Regions from separate parts of the Peribacillus sp. SRI_006 genome, predicted to be linked through region 2. Evidence: riboswitches for the same ligand, from Rfam matches in the RefSeq annotation. Region 2 holds a riboswitch; each other region holds the start of a gene.
What was found. A riboswitch is a leader RNA that binds a small molecule or an ion and turns the genes downstream of it on or off. The one in region 2 is predicted to bind cobalamin.

Region 1: another riboswitch for cobalamin. It lies ahead of AC2YHV_RS02485 ((2Fe-2S) ferredoxin domain-containing protein); the one in region 2 lies ahead of AC2YHV_RS13200 (ribonucleoside-diphosphate reductase subunit alpha).
Region 3: another riboswitch for cobalamin. It lies ahead of metE (5-methyltetrahydropteroyltriglutamate--homocysteine S-methyltransferase); the one in region 2 lies ahead of AC2YHV_RS13200 (ribonucleoside-diphosphate reductase subunit alpha).

Annotation. Positions count from the first base shown of each region.
Region 1 covers NZ_JBYCZT010000002.1:26,299-34,102, reverse strand. The annotation lists gene AC2YHV_RS02495 (sirohydrochlorin chelatase) at 1-610, opposite strand, end outside; gene cobJ (precorrin-3B C(17)-methyltransferase) at 629-2,266, opposite strand; gene AC2YHV_RS02485 ((2Fe-2S) ferredoxin domain-containing protein) at 2,281-2,649, opposite strand; cobalamin riboswitch at 2,802-2,991, opposite strand; cobalamin riboswitch at 3,193-3,388, shown strand; gene AC2YHV_RS02480 (hypothetical protein) at 3,372-3,500, shown strand; gene AC2YHV_RS02475 (energy-coupling factor ABC transporter permease) at 3,564-4,307, shown strand; gene AC2YHV_RS02470 (energy-coupling factor ABC transporter substrate-binding protein) at 4,309-4,620, shown strand; gene cbiQ (cobalt ECF transporter T component CbiQ) at 4,607-5,383, shown strand; gene AC2YHV_RS02460 (energy-coupling factor ABC transporter ATP-binding protein) at 5,402-6,247, shown strand; gene AC2YHV_RS02455 (YozQ family protein) at 6,352-6,564, opposite strand; gene AC2YHV_RS02450 (alanine/glycine:cation symporter family protein) at 6,731-7,804, opposite strand, start outside.
Region 2 covers NZ_JBYCZT010000008.1:97,135-104,938, forward strand. The annotation lists gene AC2YHV_RS13185 (SulP family inorganic anion transporter) at 443-1,900, shown strand; gene AC2YHV_RS13190 (hypothetical protein) at 1,986-2,132, shown strand; gene AC2YHV_RS13195 (manganese-dependent inorganic pyrophosphatase) at 2,230-3,159, opposite strand; cobalamin riboswitch at 3,452-3,632, shown strand; gene AC2YHV_RS13200 (ribonucleoside-diphosphate reductase subunit alpha) at 3,771-6,068, shown strand; gene AC2YHV_RS13205 (ribonucleotide-diphosphate reductase subunit beta) at 6,114-7,166, shown strand; gene AC2YHV_RS13210 (flavodoxin domain-containing protein) at 7,138-7,575, shown strand; gene AC2YHV_RS13215 (hypothetical protein) at 7,695-7,804, shown strand, end outside.
Region 3 covers NZ_JBYCZT010000003.1:367,987-375,790, reverse strand. The annotation lists gene AC2YHV_RS06025 (nucleotidyltransferase-like protein) at 1-404, opposite strand, end outside; gene AC2YHV_RS06020 (YgzB family protein) at 579-932, shown strand; gene perR (peroxide-responsive transcriptional repressor PerR) at 1,029-1,472, opposite strand; gene AC2YHV_RS06010 (D-2-hydroxyacid dehydrogenase) at 1,628-2,572, opposite strand; gene AC2YHV_RS06005 (aminopeptidase) at 2,721-3,830, opposite strand; gene bcp (thioredoxin-dependent thiol peroxidase) at 3,842-4,312, opposite strand; gene AC2YHV_RS05995 (potassium channel family protein) at 4,375-4,794, opposite strand; cobalamin riboswitch at 5,031-5,222, shown strand; gene metE (5-methyltetrahydropteroyltriglutamate--homocysteine S-methyltransferase) at 5,368-7,677, shown strand; gene AC2YHV_RS05985 (acyl-CoA thioesterase) at 7,670-7,804, shown strand, end outside.

The DNA of each region.
Region 1 (7,804 bases), on a different contig from region 2:
ACACCCCAGTGAAGAGGAAATATGGCAGCATCACGATTTTTTTTGCCCCTAATCGGATGCATCGTTCAATACCTTCATCCACGTGAGGGTCCGTTACACCCATGAAGGCTGTTTCGACCCATTTAACGCTTAATTTTTCCCATAATAATCGTGAAATTTTATATATATCACTATTGGCATCAGCATCACTGCCGCCTCGGCCAATTAGCAATATCGCTGTCTCAGAATGTTCAGAGGTCGTATCGAATCCCGCTTCCTCAAGACGGTCTGTCAGGATCGTCAATACATCATGGTGGACCCCGATCGTTTGGCCGTATGTGAATTTCACTTCTGGATACTTGGTTTTCCCGTCCTCTATTTCAGCTGGGATATGTAATTTCGAATGTCCTGCATGCAACAAAATGATCGGTATGACGATAACTTCAGTAGCCCCTCGTTTTACACAATTATCGATTCCTTTGGATATATTCGGTGCCGCAAATTCCAAGAAGCACGTTTCCACTAGGAAACGCCCGTCCATTGCCGGAATCATATTTTCAATAAAATGACGGACTTCTTCATTTCCCGAAGCCAACCGGCTTCCGTGTCCTACGAACAAAACTGCTTTCATTTACTTTCCCCCTCTTGATTAGTCTTCACAAGGCGCAGGCTCTATGTTTATTTTGGGAGCGATGTCCTGATAAGAAAAATTCTGTATCTTTTTCGAACGTTTGAAGTATTTAAAAAGCCGCTCATTTGGATGGGCATTTTGCTTATACTCGCCGACAATGTCCGTGATCAGTTCTACAAGCTGTTCCGGTTCAATGCCTTCCGCTACCGGCTGACCCGGATGGGCCGTTCTTCCAACCGGTTTAGCTCCAAGAAATAAGTCGAACTTCCCTTTTCGGAAGACAATCCCGATATCATCCATCACAGCACTATAACAAGCCATCCCACACCCATTAAAACCGATATTCAGTTCCTTGGGCATGCTCATTCCGCCAAGCACCCGGTGTATTTCGTCCGCATAAGGAATGGATTCCGCTTTTTCACCATCACAGAAATCACAGGCTTTTAATGTCAGTACATCCCCAATCGGCGACAAAAGAAAGTTTGCTGATTGCAATTTCCCCGTAATGACTTCCGGATCCATTGTCGGGATCTTTAAGACGATTTTATGATTTGGCGTATATTCCATCGTTCCCTTTTCCCCGACAACTTCCGCAAGTGTCATCATTTGTTTGGGAGTGAATTGTTTATTCGCCACACCTGGACTAACGGCAAGTTCGAATACCGACTCCATTTTTTGCTGAACAATCGGCTGAATGGACTGCTTAACGGCTTGACCCTTGACTCTTGACAGGGCCTCCATTGCCATTTCATAGGAAGCTGGCTTCTTTTCTGGTGCTTTTGTAAGTAATCCAACTCCTCCAGCGGAATCGGTTAAGGCTTCTTGATCTAATGCCCACGGTTCCGCTTCTTTTTGCAGTCGCTGATGCGGCTTCAATGTTTGCTTTTCCGAATTCAGCGTATATTTTCTCTGATAGCCTCTTGGTGTGATGATTTTGTCATCATATAAAAAGGTGGATGAATTACCGATAATGACGGTTGTCAACATTCCAATATCGTGATTCAACATATCCTGCAAATTGGTTATGACAATATCCTGCCTATCGCGATAAGCACTTTTCACCAACCCGACAGGTGTATCCGGCGAGCGGTAGCGAAGGAGAATCTTCTGTGTTTCAACAATTTGCCGGGTCCGCCTGCCGCTGCGCGGATTATAAAGCGCAATGACAAAGTCTGCCATTGCAGCTGCTTCAACCCTTTTAGCGATCAGTTCCCAAGGAGTTAAATGATCACTGAGGCTGATCGTACACGAATCGTGCATGACGGGCGCCCCAAGTAAAGACGCACATGAGTTGATTGCAGAAATGCCAGGAATGACTTCAATGCTCACTCCAGTTTCTTCTTTCCAGCCTTTTTCAATCAATACTTCATAAACCAACCCTGCCATCCCGTAAACTCCGGCATCCCCACTGGAAATCACCGCCACTTTCTTTCCCAGCTCCGCTTGTTTCACTGCTTCCTGTGCACGTGATACCTCTTCAGTCATCCCCGTACTAATGATCGTTTGATCTGTTAGCAGTCCCTGAATGAGTTCAACATAAGTTTTATAACCAATGATGTAGTCACTTTCTTGAAGGGCTTCGACGGCACGTTTGGTAATGTGTTCAAAATTCCCGGGCCCAAAGCCCACGACGAATAATTTACCGTTTGTACTCATTAAGACATCTCCTTTTACGCTTTGTTCTTTGAAATACCCGTATGAGCAGGAAAATCTGGATTAGGGGCCATTTCCCCGTCATTGTACTGATAGATCATCTGTGGAACAAACTCACCATCATCGATATTACTGACGATCTGCCGACCGAAATCAGGCGTTTCCACTCGATACCAGTTTCCTTGGGGATAGGCAATCACAACGCAGGCATCCTTACATCTTCCGTTACAGCGTGTCCTCGTTGTATGGATTTTCAGATCCAGTCCTTTTGAAGCAATTTCATCGCGAATCGCTTGGGTTACTTCTTCCCCGCCCTTTTTCATGCAGCTGCTCCCATTACAAATCAACAGATGCGTATTTGTACCCGTCAAGTTCCAAGTAGTCATCTTCTTCCTCCTGAGTTCAGGGAAAAGGCGAAATAAAAAACCTTAACATAAGAGTCAAGGTTTTAAAAAAACTATATGAATGAGGAGCCAAAGGCGAGCATGCCAAATCCTCCCAAAATCGTCATAGTCCTTCTACCTTTCCCTCCGAAAAGTATCATGCAATTTTAAAAGCAGGTTTCCTGGCTTACGCTTCATTTTACTTTGTCCCTTCCCGGCATCATGCCAGTGGCTATCGACAATTTCATCAGCGTTTACAGTAGCGGGGGCTGCATCGGATTTTCACCGATTTCCCTATTATCCCTTGCTTATTCACACAAGGGCACTTTTAAAATGAAATATTTGGTTTTATTATACATTTCAAACTAACTTAATCTATCATATAACAACTTTGTCAAAATTCAATAGTTTATTCCGACTGTTTAGAAAAGTTTAAACGTGTAAAACCAGTTACAATCCTATCCTCGCAACAAATTTCGGCCCCAAAAAAAAGATAGTGTAGCTGGAATTATTTCTTTATGGTACACTATACGAGAATTTTCTAAATAATTACATAAGTTTCATGGTGTTGAATTTCTCGGAATTCAGCTTAAAAGGGAAGCCGGTGAAAATCCGGAGCGGTCCCGCCACTGTAAAGGGAAGTTCCATTACGTTAACTTTAATCCACTGTCAAATGAGATGGGAAGGATGTAATGGGATGATGAACCAAAGCCAGGAGACCTGCCATGAAGCGTGAAACTGTTTCAGCCTACGAGGATGGGCGTGCGGATCAGGCAAAATGGCCCATGGTTGGTTCATGCTGCAAAATTCCTGTTCATTACGCACTTCTTTCCTTTGAGAGAAGTGCTTTTTAGTTTGGGCGCCGCTTTTCTTCTCAAGATTGATCAGAACAATTAAAAGTGTTGAAAGGAGAAAGAATGAAAAAAACCAATTGGAAAATTATTTATTTTGTCATTTTACTGCTTTTTGTCCCGAAACGGGCATTGGCCATGCATATCATGGAGGGCTTTTTACCCATAGAATGGGCTATATTCTGGTGGGCGGTGACGCTTCCATTTTTAATCTTGGGTTACCGGTCCATTAGGTCCAAAGTAAGGGAAAACCCAGAAACAAAAATGATACTTGGTCTATCGGGCGCATTTGTATTTATATTATCGGCCCTAAAGATTCCTTCTGTTACGGGAAGTTCTTCGCACCCTACCGGAGTTGGTTTAGGTTCCATACTATTCGGACCATTGGCCATGAGTGTGGTCGGCTCCATCGTTTTGTTATTTCAAGCTGTTTTACTGGCACACGGAGGATTGACGACATTAGGGGCCAATGCATTCTCCATGGCCGTTTGCGGACCCTTCATTGCTTACTTTGTCTTCAAGGGCGCAACTAAATTGGGATGGTCTTTTTCACTTGCCGTATTCTTGGCAGCTGCCTTTGGTGATTTGGGCACCTATGTGGTAACTTCTGTTCAACTTGCTCTTGCTTTCCCTTCCGAGGTAGGAGGATTCATGGCCTCTTTCAGTAAATTTGCCGGGATTTTTGCCCTGACCCAAATTCCCTTGGCGATCAGTGAGGGGTTATTGACAGTCGTCGTAATGAATTTCTTGAAAAAATACAATCTAGGCGAATTGAAATTTCTGCGAGTTTTATCTAAGGAGGCCCGTTAAAATGAAAAAAAGTTTACTGCTGCTTTTCCTGGTTGTCATTCTTGCAACCTTACCGTTAATCACCCAACAAGGAACGGAATTTGGCGGTGCCGACGGCGAAGCTGAGGAAGCCATCACTAAGATCCATCCGGAATACAAGCCATGGTTCAACAGTATTTGGGAGCCGCCAGGTGCAGAAACCGAAAGCTTATTATTTGCGCTTCAAGCTGCAATCGGAGCCGGTTTCATTGGATACTTCATTGGTGTGATGAGACAAAGGAATAAGCAAACCAAACAAGAATTGGCCGAAAAATCGAAGCATGTTACTCATTGATAAATATGCCTATTTCAATGGGCTAAAGGATGTACATCCGTTGGAAAAGATGGTATTTGCACTCACTCTTTTGCTGTTTTCGTTAACGGTAAGGGATATGGCCGTTTCGCTCATCACTTTTACGGTGATGAGCGCTTTAATCATTTTCGCGGCAAAAATCCCGCTTTCTTATTATCTTAAATTACTTCTATTACCAGGATTTTTTATACTATCAGGAACCATTACCATCCTTTTTTCTTTCACTAGTAAATTCACTTCGATTTCGAATATATGGTGGTCCTGTAAGATCGGGAATTGGCAAATATTCATCAGCGATGACAGCTTTGGTACGGTGGCCAATTTGATCACTGTCGTATTCTGCAGCATCAGCTGTTTATATTTCCTTACCTTAACTACACCCATTACCGTCATCCTATCTGTGCTGCGAAAACTTAAAGTGCCTTCGTTATTGGTCGATTTAATAGAATTGACCTATCGATTCATCTTTATTTTTTTAGATACGGCTTTGGCCATTCACCAATCACAAGCTTCACGGCTGGGGTATGGTTCGTTTAGGAAAGGCATTCGATCTCTCGGATTACTAATTTCATCATTATTTTTAGGAGTATTGCAGCGCTCTGGACAGTTGACGATGGCCATGAACGCAAGAGGCTATCAGGAGAACCTTTCCTATATCGAGGATACTTACACCTATTCCTCACGCAATTGGCTGATCGCGATTGTCATACTAGGAAGCTTAATCCTTATTAATGGATATTTGTAAATTGGAGGCAACCCAACAATGGACGAGCATATTTTTCATATAGAAGGCCTCACCCATCAATTCGCAGATGGAACCTTCGCTTTAAAAGGACTTTCGCTAACGATCCAACAAGGTAAAAAAATTGCATTATTAGGCAATAATGGTGCTGGCAAATCGACTTTATTCCTCCATTTAAATGGTCTATTACAACCTACTGCAGGAAAGATCAGATTTAAGGGCAAGAAAATGAAATATGACCGGAAAGCATTATTATCATTACGAAAGCAAGTCGGTATCGTTTTTCAAGATCCCGACTCTCAGCTCTTTTCCGCTAATGTACAACAGGATATATCGTTTGGACCAATGAATTTAGGATGGGATAGAATTACAGTCCAGGAGAAAGTAAATTGGGCAATGGCTGAAACGGAAGTAACCGAACTAAAAGACAGACCTACCCATTTTTTGAGCCTTGGGCAAAAAAAACGGGTCGCCATCGCAGGGGTACTTGCCATGGAGCCCGATGTCTGGCTCCTGGACGAGCCTACCGCTGGATTGGATCCATATTTCTCAAGACAGATCATGAATCTGCTGGACAGTATCCACCACCCTGATAAAACGATAATCCTCTCAACTCATGATGTTAATTTTGCTTACCAATGGGCAGATGAAATCGTGGTCATGAACGATGGTAAGGTCATATACCAAGGGGACCCTGTTTCCGTTTTCCATGATGAAGACGTTTTGCTGCAGGCACATCTGGAGAAACCGTGGGTTTTTGAAATGTTTCAAGCCCTTCTTCAATCAAGGAATCTTGCAGAAAGGGACCTTTTCCCAAGAACGAAGGAAGAATTGCTTCAAAACTTGGAAACAGAAAAAATTTATTAATTAAGATCCCCTAGCTTCTGTTTCACCTTTCCAGAAGCTAGGGGACCCGATATATCTTTAAAATATTCAGCGATAATCCTTGTTCAAAAGCAAAAACCTCAGTATTACTTTTCTTCCTTTTCTTTTTTAATCTCAATATCCCTTCCGTTTACATCATCAATGACTGCCTTTATCTCGCCTTCCGCATAAGTATCCGAGACTTGTTCGTGGGTTTGAGCCAGTCCAGAAGATAAAGGATCTTCCCGTTTATAATCGCTGACATCATATATTCTCCCGGCAACTTCTGAAGATTCATTTTTTGATTGCTTCCTATCCATTTGTTTCACTCCTAGTTTTTAAATTATCATTGCAGTATTAAAGACAAAGGTATTTTGTGTAAAAAACGAAGCAATATTCAATAATGATGAAAAAAGGGGGAAAAGACAAAAAAAGCTTACAAGTAAAATCCCCTTTCAAGGACTTACTTGTAAGCTTAATGAGAACTTAGGCTTCCTTTTTCACATCCACATTATCGGATGGGTCACCCCAACATTCCACATTCTTCAAACCTTTAATATTGTTCACATGGAAAACTGGATTTTTCCCACTTTTCTTTTGCTTTTGATAATCCGCCAGTGCAGCAAAAGCAATTTTCCCTAGTAATGCTATGGCAATCAGGTTGATAATCGCCATAAGGGCCATAAGCAAGTCAGCCAGTCCCCAAACAAAATCCAGCGAGGCAAGCGAACCGAATATCACCATTCCTACGACTGCGACACGATAGACATTCAGCCAAACCTTATTTTCATTGATGAAGCCGATGTTCGACTCTCCATAATAATAGTTGCCCACAATGGAACTAAAGGCGAATAAAAGTACGATAATGGCAAGGAAAATACCTGCCCAAGATCCCAATGCCGTTCCGAGGGCATTTTGGGTAAGGACGATACCGTCCGTTTCCTTCGATGTATAAAGACCGGAAAACAAAATGATGAAGGCTGTCGAGCTGCAAATGATGAGCGTATCGACAAAAACACCTAGAGACTGAATGAGCCCTTGTTTGACGGGATGACTGACATCAGCCGTCGCACCAGCATTTGGTGCACTACCCATCCCGGCTTCATTTGAAAATAGGCCGCGCTTGATTCCCTGCATCATGGCAGCTCCCAGTACTCCGCCAGCCACTTCTTTTATTCCATCGAATGCACTTTCAAAGATCAAAGCAAAAACACCAGGTAACTCGGTAATGTTCATGATGATGATAATCAACGCCACTATTACATAGGCTCCTGCCATGATCGGAACGATGACTTCAGAGACTTTTGCAACCATTTTGATCCCGCCAAAAATGATGACAGCCGTTACCATAGCCAAGATGATTGCCGTAACCCACTTTTCAATCCCAAACGATTCATTGAATGCGCTTGTAATCGTATTGGCTTGTACCGAGTTGAAAGCCAATCCAAATGTAAGCGAAATCAACACGGCGAAAGTGATTCCCATCCAACGGGCATTCAATGCCTTTTCCATATAATAAGCAGGACCCCCGCGGAATGCATCCCCATCCTTGACTTTATA
Region 2 (7,804 bases):
GTAGAATGTCATGAATCGGTTCCAATCGGTGGCGTAAAGCTAGCAGGAAAGGGATATCCATGTTTTTGATTTTTAATTATGAAATAGATCTCTACCGTTTTACTCCACTCCCCCTTAGCGGGAATTTCACAAAATCCTATAGGGGCCCCTTACGTCAAAAATGGCCAAGCCATTAACGGAAATCCCATTCGACTGACTTTATTACAAGCTTTACCTGTATGCATTCGCCTACCTCGATATAATTGACTTCCCTCACATGATAGCTCAATCACCTTTTATACCAATTATTCTCTCTTAAAGCATTTTCCTTCGTAAGATAAGAAATGAATAGCCCTCGATTTGTCGTTTATATTATCCATATAGATAGAATAAAGGACTCATGCTATAATTTAGTGCGTTAAAAAAGAAATGAACACACATATATAAAAGAAGGAGTGTTTCTTTGAATACATCTGCTTACAAAAAGGAATGGTTCGGCAACGTTAGAGAAGATGTTCTTTCGGGTATTGTCGTTGCCTTGGCATTGATTCCAGAGGCGATTGCCTTTTCGGTCATTGCTGGCGTTGACCCAATGGTTGGTCTATATGCCTCATTCTGCATTGCCATCGTCATCTCCTTTGTCGGCGGAAGGCCGGGAATGATATCGGCTGCCACTGGCGCAATGGCACTCGTCATGGTCGACCTTGTTAAAGATCATGGCTTGAACTATTTACTTGCTGCAACCATATTGACTGGTTTGCTGCAAATTTTACTAGGGGTTTTAAAAATCGGGAAATTAATGAAGTTCATTCCGAAGCCAGTCATGACTGGTTTTGTGAATTCTTTAGCCATCTTGATTTTCACGGCACAGCTCACCCATTTCGTGGGCGAAACATGGATCATGTATGTCATGACAGCCGTTTCATTAGCTATCATTTATCTTTTTCCGCTGATCACGAAAGTCATACCTTCACCACTTGTCGCCATCATATTCATGACGATCGTTGCAGTTACCACGGGGGCTACGGTGCGGACGGTTGGGGATATGGGGCAATTGACCGAAGCGCTTCCGATGTTCATGCTTCCAGACATCCCTTTGACCTTCGAAACTTTGGCGATCATTTTCCCTTATTCCATTGCCCTTGCGTTTGTTGGACTGCTTGAATCGTTATTGACGGCTCAAATTGTCGATGAGATGACTGACACGGACAGTAATAAGAATAAGGAAGCCAAAGGCCAGGGGATTGCGAATATCGTCGCCGGATGTTTTGGCGGCATGGCAGGATGTGCGATGATCGGCCAATCCGGTATCAACATTAAATCTGGTGGAAGGGGCCGGCTCTCGACATTTGTAGCGGGCGCATTCCTTATGGTATTAATCGTGGTATTGAATGATGTCCTTATCAAAATACCGATGGCTGCACTTGTCGCAGTCATGATCATGGTTTCAATCGGGACATTTGACTGGTCTTCCCTAAAGAGGCTCACTAGAGCTCCTAAGTCGGATGCAACCGTGATGATCGTGACGGTCCTCATTGTCCTTTATACACATGACTTATCAAAAGGCGTATTTGCCGGAGTGCTTTTGAGCATGATTTTCTTCTCGGCTAAAATTTCTAAAGTGGCAGTAGAGAAAACGGCAGACATCCAGGCTAAGAAAATCACTTATCGTATCAGCGGACAAATATTTTTCGCTTCTGTCCAGGACTTTGTTTCAAAGTTCGACTTCAAGGAAAAAGCCGATGCAATCGTCATCGACTTCTCCCATTCCAAGATCTGGGATGCTTCAGCAGTCGGTGCTGTCGATACGGTTATTCTTAAATATCAGCTCTTGGGAATACCTGTCCAAGTCCAAGGACTCGATGAAGAAAGTTCGACATTGCTTGAAAAACTCGCCACCTCAGAAAGTAAAATATCTTAAAGAAGTAAAATTCTGCTGAATAGAAACTTTTCAAACCGACAAAATAGATAACATGAATCATTTCCTTTTGAAAGGAGCGAAAAGCATGACACCCGAGCAGGATTATACGGCAGCAAATCTGTCACCGGATTTATTGAATGAACTGAAAAGCTTTGAAAGCAAACTTGGCGAGGAAGCCAATAAAGAATTGATTGTCATCGCCTATGAAAAAGAAAAGGAATCTTTAAATTAAGAAAAAAGACTCAAACACCCTTAATGGATGGTTGAGTCTTTTTTTGAATGTACAAAAAAAGGCTGCCCAAGTTTTAATGAGCAACCCTTTTCCTGAATTATTTGCTGAATACGTCGGTTAAGACCGGAACGATTTGTTTTTTACGCGATACAACGCCTTCCAAGACGGCGATGTTATTGTTTAATGAAACGTCATATGCCTTTTCAACCGCATATGCCGCTTTACCAAGGGCCAAGGCAACGGAATCATTAGTCAGGATATCCGTAACGACGAATAGGAACAAGTCCAATTCCTTCACTGCGATGACCGCTTCAATCGCTGCTTCCAATTCTGCTTGCTTAGCAAGGACTTCGTTCGGATCAACGGCATTGACCTGTGCTATTTCCACTTTAGCCATTCCCATGGAGAATTCCTTGGCATCAAGAGTGATGAGCTGGGCAATCGTTTTGTCGCTTAAGTCAGCTCCCGCTTTCAACATTTCCAAGCCATATTTTTCAGCGTCGACTCCAGCAATGGCAGCGAGTTCCATTGCTGCTGCAACGTCCTGCTCCGTGCAAGTCGGCGATTTGAACAATAAAGAATCGGAAATGATGGCAGACAGCATAAGACCTGCGATTGCTTTAGGGACTTCAATGCCGTTTTCTTTATAAATTTTATTTAAGATGGTTGCCGTACAGCCAACTGGTTCTGCACGGTAATATAATGGATCGCTTGTTTCAAAGTTAGCGATACGGTGATGGTCGATAACTTCCAACACACGGACTTGGTCAATATCTTCAGCACTTTGCTGGCGTTCGTTATGATCGACCAGGATTACGCCATCAGCTTCCCCTGCAACTTTTTCCACAAGACGGGGAGCATCGAATTTGAATTGGTCCAATGCATATTGAGTTTCACCATTCACTTCACCCAGACGAACTGGTTCAGCGTTGATACCTAGCTGTTTTTTAAGATCTGCATAAGCGATTGCTGAACAGATTGTGTCTGTATCCGGGTTTTTATGTCCAAAAACTAATACTTTTTCCAAGATTTTATCCCCTTTTTCATAAATATTTTTCCGCGAATCCCCTCAGTGCAATAACGGAGAGCCACCTTTACTAGACACTTTATTTTAACACAAAATCCCGTAAAATCAGCGCTTGATTTATCCATTCCCCCATAAAATCTTTCATTCCCCCACCCTCTTCCATCACTTTGTCAATAGATAAGGGTTGGTTTTTTTCAAATATATTAGTTGAATTATCATCGTATATGGCTTACGATAATATAAGCAGAAATACTAGATATTGATTACATAAACAATTCCAATAACTATATATAGAATTTTTATAATCCAAGGTGCCAGTGATGGCTGAAAAGGGAATCCGGTGTAAACCCGGAACTGTCCCCGCAACTGTAAATGTGACGAAATGAGAAAACCACTGTATAGCTCTCTATACGGGAAGGACTCAAAGTAGGATGATCATGAGTCAGGAGACCTGCCTTGAATTTTTCACGTTTCTTATTCTTCGGGGATTGAGATGATGAAACGATAGTATAACGGCTATTTTTTCATGCCTCTTTTATTCTATCGTTTGATCCGCTCAATTCTTTGGGCGGTTTTTTTATTTTAGCGGAAGTTAACAAGGAGGATTATTAATGACTCAAACATATAACTCTACCATAAGTGAAAATGACACAGAAGCGAAATCCATCCAGCTTGAGATGTTATCGAAGGAATTCGAAGGCCGTCTCGATATGGAAAAGTTCAAAAAGCGTTTTACAAAATGGCTTGATCGCAAAAGTGACTCAACCGAAGAACAGGCTTCAAAAAAACTGATTCAGCTCGCTCTTGAAGGCGTGGATATCGATGCCCCGGATTGGACTTTCGTTGCTGCAGCAGAACTGTTGAATACAATGTATAGGGATGCACAAGCCAATCGAGGTTATGAAGGCAAGAGTTATGGCCCATTCTATGAGCTGATCACAGAACTCTCCCAGCTATCGGAAGGTCAGCGTTATCCCATTTATAAACCAGAACTGCTATCTTCATATACAAAAGCGGAAATTGAGGAATTGGGATCGGTGATCGACCCGGAAAAAGATAAATTATTCTCTTACATAGGCATCTACTTATTGAATGACCGTTATCTGGCCCGCCCAAAAAAGGACAAGGTCTTCGAACTGCCGCAAGAACGTTTCATGATCATCGCGATGGAAATCATGCGAATGGAAAAAACGGAGCACCGCCTGCAACTGATAAAAGAAGCATACTGGGCCATGTCCAACCTTTATATGACCGTTGCGACTCCTACACTCTCCAATGCAGGTAAAACCCATGGACAGTTAAGCTCCTGCTTTATCGACGCAATTGAAGATTCTATCGACGGAATTTACCTATCAAACTACGATGCGGCAAAAGTATCTAAATTCGGCGGCGGTGTTGGTCTTTACGTCGGTAAGGTTCGCTCGCTTGGTTCCGATATCCGCGGTTTCTCTGGAAACAGTTCCGGCACGACGCCCTGGATTCGACTATTCAACCAGACAGCTGTAAGTGTCGATCAATTGGGGCAACGTAAAGGTGCCATCGCGATTTACTTGGATGCCTGGCATAAAGATATCATGAGCTTCCTCGATTTGAAGACTCAAAACGGGGATGACCGATTAAAAGCACATGATATTTTTACAGGTGTATGCATACCGGATTTATTCATGGAGGCTGTACGCGACAGAAAAGAATGGTATCTTTTCGATCCGCATACCGTTAAGCAAACCCTTGGATTTTCACTTGAAGATCTTTATGACGAAAAGAAAGGCGAAGGAAGCTTCAGGAATCATTATGCACTTGCTGTCGAGGCCGCAGAAAATGGCACGCTTCCAAACTATAGCTTTGAAAAAATCAATGCGATGGACATCATGAAAAGCATCATGATTTCTCAATTAGAAGAAGGCGTACCGTATATGTTCTACCGCGATGAAGTGAATCGGAAGAATCCGAATAAACATAAAGGTATGATTTATTGTTCTAACCTTTGCACGGAGATTGCCCAAAACCTAAGCCCTTCGACGATCACGGATGAATATGAAACAGAAGATGGAGATGTTGTTGTGGTTCGTAAAAGCGGCGATTTCGTTGTCTGCAACCTTTCATCCATTAACTTGCCCCGAGCGGTGGGCAGCGATGTTCTGGAAAGATTGATTCCCATTCAGATCCGTATGCTGGACAATGTCATTGATGTGAATAATCTTCCTGTCAAACAAGCATCCATCTCGAACAAACGGTACCGGGCAATTGGTTTAGGAACGTTTGGATGGCATCATTTACTTGCCACACAGAATATTTATTGGGAATCCGATGAGGCTGTTCGCTATGCAGATGCTTTATACGAAAAGATCGCTTACTTAACTATCAAGGCATCCAACGAACTGGCCAAGGAAAAAGGATCTTACCCATACTTTGAAGGTTCTGATTGGCATACAGGGGACTATTTCGAACTGCGTGACTATACAGATCAAAAATGGCTGGATTTAAAAGCAGACGTGCAGGAGCACGGAACCCGTAATGGCTATTTAATGGCGATTGCCCCCAATTCATCGACAGCCAAAATCGGTAATTCCACGGATGGAATCGATCCTTTGTATGAAATTGAATTTTACGAAGAAAAGAAAAACTTCAAATTCAAGGTGACCGCACCAGGCTTGACGCCAAATACGTATGAATATTATAAAAAGACGCGATTCAATTTGGATCAACTGGAAAGCATCAGGCAAAATGCAGCCCGCCAACGCCATATTGACCAAGCAATCAGCTTTAATCTGTATGTACACAATACAATCAAAGCGAAGGTCCTTTTGGACATCCATTTAACGGCATGGGAAAGCGGGTTGAAATCAACGTATTATGTTCGTTCGACGTCTTCCGAATATGACAATGCCTGCGAAAGCTGTTCAAGTTAACGTCAATCATGACCCAGTAATCTATTCTTAAAGGAGTTTTCACGAATGACCAATCATATAAAAAAAATTCGGATGCTCGAACCGACGCATCCAACAAAGGCAACCGGTGTTTTCAAAGGAGAAGCTTCAGGCTTCCTCCTTTGGAACGATATACAGTATGAAAAATTCTATGATACCTATACACAGCTCATCAATAACTTTTGGAAGCCTTCGAGCGTGAACATGATTCAGGATAAAAAGCAGTGGGGCGAATTGGATGAAGATATCCAGGACGCTTTTCTCGATATCCTTACGATGATTGCTGGAATGGACAGTCTTCAAACGCCCACTTTAGTAGAGATCCTTCGGTACATAAAAGATCCGGCGGCAAAAGCTATTCTGGCCAACATGGCCCAGCAGGAATCGATCCATAATGAGTCTTATTCCTATATCCTTGCTTCCTTGATTCCGGTAGGCAAGCAAAAACAGCTTTTCGACCGCATCAAAGAACATCCTGAAGTGATTAAGCGTAACCAACCGATCGTTGATGCTTATCAAACGTTCGTGGACGATCCCAGCCCTCAGCATTTATTCGAGGCACTGATCCATTCAACGAACCTTGAAGGGATTTATTTCTATTTGGCTTTCGCCTTTTATTATAATCTAGGGCGCCAAAATCTAATGACCGGTTCAGCTACGATGATATCCTATATTCATCGCGATGAAATGGTCCATTTCGATTTCATTGGCATGCTCGTTCAAATCTTGATGTATGAATATCCTGAGTTAAATAATGAAGAAAACACGAAGTTCATCTATACAACGATTGAAAAAGCAGTCGAACTCGAAAAGGAATGGTCTGAATATATGCTCGAAGATATCCAAACGAAAGCCGATCTCGATTTGGAAGAATTCAATGAGTACATCGAATATATCGCCAACAAACGGTTACGTATGCTAGGCCTTGAAAATTTGTATAAAGAGTATGGCGAGAACCCGATGCCATGGATCAAAACGTTCGATGATGAATCCATCGGCCTTACCAAAACCGATTTCTTCGAACAGAAGTCAAGGACTTACAGTCAAGTAAATGCCAGCAATGGGTTCGATGAGCTGTAAAATCGCCATTGTCTATCATTCTGCCGGCGGCAATACAAAAGCGCTTGCTGAAGCCCTCGCTGCCCTTTTACCTGAGGCTTTCCTATATCGAATGAATGAATTCGATTTACGTACATTGCCGGATTACGATGCCTTGATCGTCGGCACCTATACATGGGGCAATGGGGAGCTTCCCGCTAAATCAGCTGCCTTTTATAAAGAATTGGAACAGTTGCCTATTGCTCGCCTGAAAACGGGAGTCTTCGGCACTGGCGAAACCAACTATAATCATTTTTGTGGGGCGGTCGATCATTTCCGGGATATGTTATTTGCGAAGAGCCAGTTATTGGTGACATTGAAGATAGAACAGATGTATCAAGAATCAGACCTGCACAGACTTCAAAAGTTCGCTTCGCTATTCCAGAACTGACTGAAAGGGGATTGCGTTTTCGCATATCCTCTTTCAGTGTTTTTTTTTAAAACTTGGCTCCCTCAAGCATAGCAACGGTAAGCATGAAGTATAATGGAGAAAAAAGGAGATGATATCCAATGACTGAGAATATAACCCAGTTCCTTCCTATCCTTTTTATGCTAGTGCTTGTCGCATTCGTTATATGCATCGTGTTTTTCCTGTCAGGGCATTTTAATCGTACTAAACG
Region 3 (7,804 bases), on a different contig from region 2:
TCCATGTACCTGCGAATTAACTTCGCGAACTCCATCCCCATCTTTAACTTCCTTCCATAGAAGGGGAACTCCCGGATTTCGGTTTTCAAACGGTCCAGATATTCGTTCCGGTCAAAAAGGACCTTCCCGTTATATATCCAGTCAACCACTTTGCGGTTCGTGCCTAATAGGAGCCATTCTTTTAATTGGTCTTCCTTTACGATATGCAGGGCCGCCTTTTTATCCTGGTATGTGTAGTGTTTTAAAAACACGGCCTCTTCTGCTTCGTCTGCAATTACAAAAAGGATGTAGTCAAACGTATCGGTAATCGGGCTATTATCATCTCTTTTTTCTACTAACAAGATTCCAAGTGTAGATTTTAAACTTGCTCGCTCTTGATAAATCGGGCGAAGGATATCTTCCATCATAAATTCCTCCAAAACCTTTTTTTTAGATTTTCGGCAAAACTCTTCAAATTCCTGCTTAGTTCCCTTACCCCAAACCATTTCAATTCAAAAGTAATATGTATCCTTTATTTCTTTTTTGTTCCATCCATTGTTTATGTTATAGTTAAAGTTATATTTTAGGAGGGACAATCCATGGCTAAATATTCTAGCAAAATCAATAAAATACGCACTTTTGCTTTGAGTTTGATTTTCATTGGCTTTATCGTAATGTACCTTGGGCTTTTCTTCAAAACACATCCTGTTGTCATGACGATTTTCATGGGGCTGGGCCTTTTATTCATAATCGCAAGCACAGGGGTTTATTTCTGGATTGGAATGCTTTCTACAAAATCGATCCAGGTTGTCTGCCCTAACTGCAGCAAACCTACAAAAATACTAGGACGTGTAGATATTTGCATGCATTGTGAAGAACCATTGACACTTGACAAAAAGTTGGAAGGCGAAGAATTCAATGAAAAATATAACCGGAAAAGCCTGCATGATTAAGTCGATTAGCTGAATTCCCTTTCACGAAGGCTTTAACAATTGTATCATTTCTTCATAAACATGAAAAAAAGTTCCAACCAAGTGGAGGAACTTTTTTTAATGCGATTCTTTTTTCGCACAATCCATACAGTCGCCGTAGATTTCCATCCGATGGTGACTAACATTGAAACCAGTGACTTGTGCTGCGAAATGCTCGACTTCATCCAATGCAGGATAATCGAAGTCCACAATTTTACCGCAAGTTTGGCAAATTACATGATAATGATTCGTCGTCACAAAATCAAACCTTGCCGAAGAATCCCCATACGTAAGTTCTGTTACCAAACCTACCTCGCGGAACACACGCAGGTTGTTATAAACCGTTGCCACACTCATATTCGGAAACTTGCCTTCCAGCGCTTTATATATATCATCAGCGGTAGGGTGGGACATGCAGCTTATCAAATACTCAAGTATCGCATGGCGTTGAGGAGTTATTCTTACACCGGTATCTTTTAAGGAATCCAACGCTTCTTTTAACTGAACTTCAGACACCGTCATCCACCTCTTTTTCTCATTAAGTATGCATTCTTAAATTATAATGTTTATAAATAGTGTACCTTTTATACGTTGAATTTGTCAATAATTCAATGGCTTAACCATTCTTTTTTAGTTTATTCATGAAGACTTGATTCTTTCCCATTTTTGCATTGAACTTAGTATCCCCTAGATAAGTCGATTACGTTGGTGAAGTCTTTTCCAGCTTTCAGGTATTCACGCATATTTTTTTCGAATATGGCAAAGGTCCTTGGTAAATATTCTCCGCTTTTACTTGAAAGATGCGGTGTGACTGTAACATTCTCCATCCTCCAAAACGGATGCCCTTTTCCTAAAGGCTCCGGATCAAATACATCCAAGACGGCATGAGACAATTCCCCAGCATCAAGGGCTTCGATCAGCACTTCATCTTTAATCAGGTCGCCGCGGCCAATATTCACGAATACTGCAGATTCTTTCATGGCTTTGAAGTGTTCTTTTTGCAGAAGGCCCTTCGTTTCATCCGTACTTGGCAGGACGGATACTATATAATCGGCTCCCGGTATGGCTTCCAATAAATGATCCAGGTCATACAGGTGATCAATGGATCCCACCGGTTTCCCGCTCCGGTTCACTCCTATCGTCTTCATCCCAAAGGCTTTCCCAAGACGAGCCACTTCCCCTCCTATTGCACCTACACCCAATACGAGCATGGTCTTGCCATTTAATTCCCCTACTTCAATCTTTCTATCCCACAATTCTTCCTTTTCATTCTTCATAAGCAGCTTCAATTTCTTTTCATATTGCAAAAGCATCCCTATCGTATACTCGGCCATCGGGATTTTATGTATGCCTCTTGCGTTGGTCACCATAATGCCTCGTTCCTCGATGGCTTTAAATGGCATTAGTTCCATCCCTGCACTCATGACCATGATCCATTTCAAGTTCGCTGCTTTCTCAATGATTTCTTCAGTTAAATCTTCACCATATGTAATTAAGATTTCCGCTTCACGAAGCGGCCCATCTTTCCATCCTTTTTGATAAATGAAGTTCAAATCAGGAAAAGCTTTCATCATTTTCATTTGGATACCTTCATTCGGAATGACAGTCGAAAGTATTAACATGTATATCTCCCCCTTTTAATTAACATAAAAAAACACGGGCTCTATGTGTCCCGCGCAACTTTCTCTGAGGAGGTATTCCCTTAATAAAGCATATTCGGGTGTCCCCTTTTTGAGTTGGACAAAAGCCTCATCCTTATTAAAAAAGGCTTTATTTTAAAGAATTTGGGTTTAATGCATGTAATTCCGGCAAAACAAAAAAGCCATCCCTTCTGATCAGGACGTCGTCGAAATAGATGTCACCGCCCCCATATTCCGGACGCTGGATCAAGACCATATCCCAATGTATCGATGACCGGTTTCCATTATCCGCTTCATCATAGGCAAGTCCGAGAGCCAAGTGCAGGCTCCCGCTTATTTTCTCATCGAACAAGATATCGTCCATAGGTTCCAATATGTATGGATTGATTCCAATAGCGAACTCCCCTATAAACCGGGACCCTTCATCAATATTCAGAATTTGGTTCATTTCAGGGTCACGATTGGAAGTCGCTTTAATGATTTTCCCCTTTTTCAAGTTCAATTCTATGTCACTAAAGGTGATTCCTTCATAGGTTGTGGGTGTGTTGAAGGATATCCTTCCATTAAGACTATCTTTTATGGGTGCCGTAAATACTTCCCCATCCGGTAAATTCTTTTTTCCGGCACATATGACGGCTGGCATGCCTTTGATGGAAAAGGTCAAATCTGTCCTTGGTGAAACGATCCTGACTTTGTCAGTACGTTGCATCAATTGTTTTAACGGCTTCAAAGCCGTCTCCATTTTCCCGTAATCCATTGTGCATACGTTCAAAAGAAAGTCTTCGTACCTATTGAACGTCATGCCGGCTTTTTGCGCTGCTGCCTTGGTGGGATAATTAAGTAAGACCCAACGTCGGTTGTTTACATAAAAAAGTGTAGGGGAATTCATGGCCTCCCCTTGAAGACGGTGCCTCTCGATGGGAACATCAGTCATTTCCGCAATGTTTTCTTCCCCAGTGATGATGATGACCGCATCGATATCCGTATATTTCTTCAAGGCCCATTGCGAAGCTGTGTCAAGCTGCTCCTTCACATTCCCTAGTAACAGGTGGCGGCTTATCTCATCGTCCTCGAGTTCCACATATGGATAAGCACCCACTCTGTATATTTCATCAATCAACTCTTTCAATAATGGTTTCGTGTTGATATGCCCCCGTATGAGGATTCTCTCTTTAGGCTGTAATTGTATCGAATGATGAACCAGCCTGGCTGCAAGCTTCGTTATCCTCTCATCCTTCATCTGCCTATCCCTTATTTTTCGAGTTCGCGAAGAGTTTCAAGCGCTTCTTCGACGTGGCCTTTAACCTTTACTTTTCGCCATTCTTTGACTACATTTCCAGCCTTATCAATCAGGAAAGTTGAACGTTCAATGCCCATATACTCCTTGCCGAAGTTCTTTTTCAATTGCCAAACATCAAATGATTCAGCCGCTTCATGATTTTCGTCAGCCAGCAGCAGAAAAGGCAATCCATGTTTTTCGATGAATTTTTCATGACGTGCCGCTGGATCTGGGCTGATACCAAGGATGACCGCGTTCAATTCCTCGAATTGCTCATTATGGTCCCGGAAATCACAGGCCTCCGTCGTGCAACCTGGCGTCATGTCTTTTGGGTAAAAATATAAAACAATGTTTTTCCCCTTAAAATCCGATAGGGAAACCATTTCACCATTGTTTGCAGGGAGTTTGAAATCAGGTGCTTTTTCGCCAATTTTAACAGTCATATTGAACCCTCCATTTCTTTCATTATGGTAAGAGTACCCAATAATCGAAAGAAACACAACTTTCATTTATCCTTCCTATCTTTCTGCTCCAGATCGATCACCGTACGAATCACGAACGCTGCCGGCAGTGTATACCCAATGAAGGCCTGAATGGTAGCTATCATCCTTCCCATGCCAATTGGGGCTATATCTCCATACCCTACAGAAAACATCGTCATCGCACTAAAATAAAAAGAAGTCTTCAATTGCTCATAGAAAGTCCCATCCAACCGATTGCCCATATCAAGAATCACCGAATGATTCTGAAGCTCGTATAATAAATAAATCAGTGCAAATCCAACTAATATCGTCGCATATAAATTGCCAAGCCACAGCATATCCTCTAGAGAAAATTTCTTTCCTCCCGACTCAACAAGAAATAACGTACGAATGCTCATCACCATGCAAAAAATGATCCCTGCAATCAAGATGTAGAAAGTCATCCCCCACGCCCCATTTCAAAACGCCACTTCCTCTATACATACTCCCTGTCCAAACAATATATTCTTTTTAGGAATCAGCCTTATCACCGACAAACGCATTAAACGGAAACTTTCCCTAATCCTTTTTCCATGTTGACCCTTTTGGTGGGATATGTTAAGATTGTCTAAATTTTTATAATAGTTTTTATTTTATAAATATTTGACCTGCAAACAGTTAACAAGGCAGGTTTTGCAAAATTTCATATGTGGAAATAGGTTCCTAATTTTCATTAGGATTAAAAGGGAAGTCCGGTGTAATTCCGGCACGGTCCCGCCACTGTAATGGGAATGTTAGCGTCTTTCGATATGCCACTGATCAACGGATCGGGAAGGCCAGCCGCTAATGATATTCCCTAAGTCAGGAGACCTGCCTATTTCGACAACACTGTTTTAACCTACGGGAGATAGGGAGGTGTTAGGGACCTTATAATTGTAAGGGGCATTTTGCATGCCACTTTATTTTAAGCATTTCTAACTTTCTTTTTTGACGGTTAGGAATGCTTTTTTTTTGTTCGATCAATTGAATGTAGGAGGATGGGAATTTTGAAGAGCAGCAGTTTGGGTTACCCTCGAATCGGGGAAGATCGTGAATGGAAACGTACATTGGAAGCTTACTGGTCCGGTAAAATCGATGAAGCGGAATTTACGTCACAACTAAAGGCAATCCGTATAGGCAACTTACAAAAACAGCAGCAACGGGGCATTGATATCATCCCTGTCAACGACTTCACTTTCTATGATCAAATGCTCGATATGTCCGTCATGTTCGGTCTTGTTCCTGAACGTTATTCAGCTTATGAAGGCGGAAGTGTCCCCCTTTCCGTTTATTATTCAATGGCCCGGGGAAACAATGATGAAGTCGCTTCAGAAATGACGAAATGGTTTAATACAAACTATCACTATATTGTCCCTGAATTAAAACTGGCACAGCTTACTTTAACAGAAAATAAACCACTTACAGCATATCGGGAAGCCAAGGAAAAGCTAGGGATCGAAACGAAGCCCGTTTTGATTGGACCTTATACTTTCCTCTCCCTTTCAAAAGGCTTCAATAAACAGGAAATCCCTGGCATCATCCTGAGACTGCTTCCCCTATACACGCAAATCCTGCGGGAGTTGGAGCAAGAAGGCGTGAAGTGGGTTCAAATGGACGAGCCTTCCCTTGTTTCATCCATTTCCAAAGATGATATGCAAACCGTTACTTACCTCTATGAAAAACTGAATGAAGCAGCACCAAACCTGAACATCATGCTACAAACATACTTTGATGCCGTGGAACACTATCAAGAAGTCATCGAATTAAAAGTCCAAGGAATCGGTCTTGATTTTGTACATGATAAAGGGAGGAATTTAAGTAATCTTGAGGCGTTCGGCTTCCCTAAGGACAAAGTGCTTGCAGCGGGTGTGATTGACGGAAAAAACATTTGGCTATCCGATTTATCCAAAAAAATCGAATTGATCGAGACACTTAAGAAACAGGTAGCCGAGGACCAAATCTGGCTACAGCCCTCTTGCTCCCTGCTTCATGTCCCGGTGACCGTTCGTAATGAAACCGCCCTTTCAAAAGAAGTGAAAGAGGCCCTTGCTTTCGCTGATGAGAAACTTGAGGAAATCACACTTTTGGTCAAAGGGAATAATCAAGGCATTGAAGCAATCGCCGAAAAAGTCGATGTCAATAAATTCACGATTCAAACGTTAGCCAATTCAAATGTCCGAAATCACAGGTCTGTACAATCCAATGTCGAAAAGGTTAAAAACAGGACTGCCGGCCGTCAGCTTCCATTTAAAGAACGTTACCAAAAACAACAGGAATTTTTCAAATTACCTTTTCTCCCTTCGACTACGATCGGCAGCTTTCCGCAGACATTTGAAGTTAAACAAGCACGCGGGAAATTCAATAGAGGAGAATGGACAGCCAAGCAATATGAAACATTCGTTAACGAAGAAATCGGCAGGTGGATCGAAATCCAAGAAGAAATCGGTTTGGATGTTCTCGTTCATGGGGAATTCGAACGGACGGATATGGTTGAATACTTCGGTCATAAATTAGGCGGATTCGTCTTTTTAGAAAAGGGTTGGGTACAATCCTATGGATCCCGCTGCGTGAAACCGCCAGTCATCTACGGCGACATCCATTTCATCGAACCCATGACAGTCAAGGAAAGTGTATACGCACAATCACTGACGAAGAAGACGGTGAAGGGAATGCTGACAGGTCCTGTTACGATTTTGAACTGGTCTTTTGTCCGTGATGATATTTCCAGGGAGAATGTTTGCTATCAGCTGGCGCTCGCTTTGGAAAAAGAGGTCATTGCCTTGGAATCGGCTGGAATTAAAATGATTCAGGTTGATGAGCCTGCACTTAGAGAAGGTCTGCCATTGAAAAAAAGCGATCGCGACGAGTATTTGAACTGGGCAGTGAATTCATTCTTGATATCCACATCAAGCGTGGAGGACACAACCCAAATTCACACGCATATGTGCTATTGCGACTTCAACAGTTTCATGGATGTCATCTCCTCCCTCGATGCCGATGTAATTTCCATCGAAACATCCCGCAGTCATGGGGAGCTAGCTTCCGCATTCGAGGAAAAAACATATGAAAAAGGCATTGGCCTGGGGGTGTATGATATTCACAGCCCGCGTGTGCCGGCAGTGGAAGAAATGGTCGATATGATTGAACGGGGCATCAAGGTATTGGATAAAGACCAGTTTTGGATCAATCCCGACTGCGGCCTGAAAACAAGGGGTATCCCGGAAACCGTCGCTTCCCTGAAAAACATGGTCGAAGCAGCAAAAGTCGTCCGTAAAATCCTTTTAGTAAACCAGCAGGCAAATGATTGAAAAGAACGCTGCCCATCCAACACAGCAGTCACGGACTTTTTTAACCGACCTTGTTTTTCCACCGGATACAAATCATCATAATACCATCTTTGGCGGAAAAGTAATGGCCTATGTTGATAAAATAGCT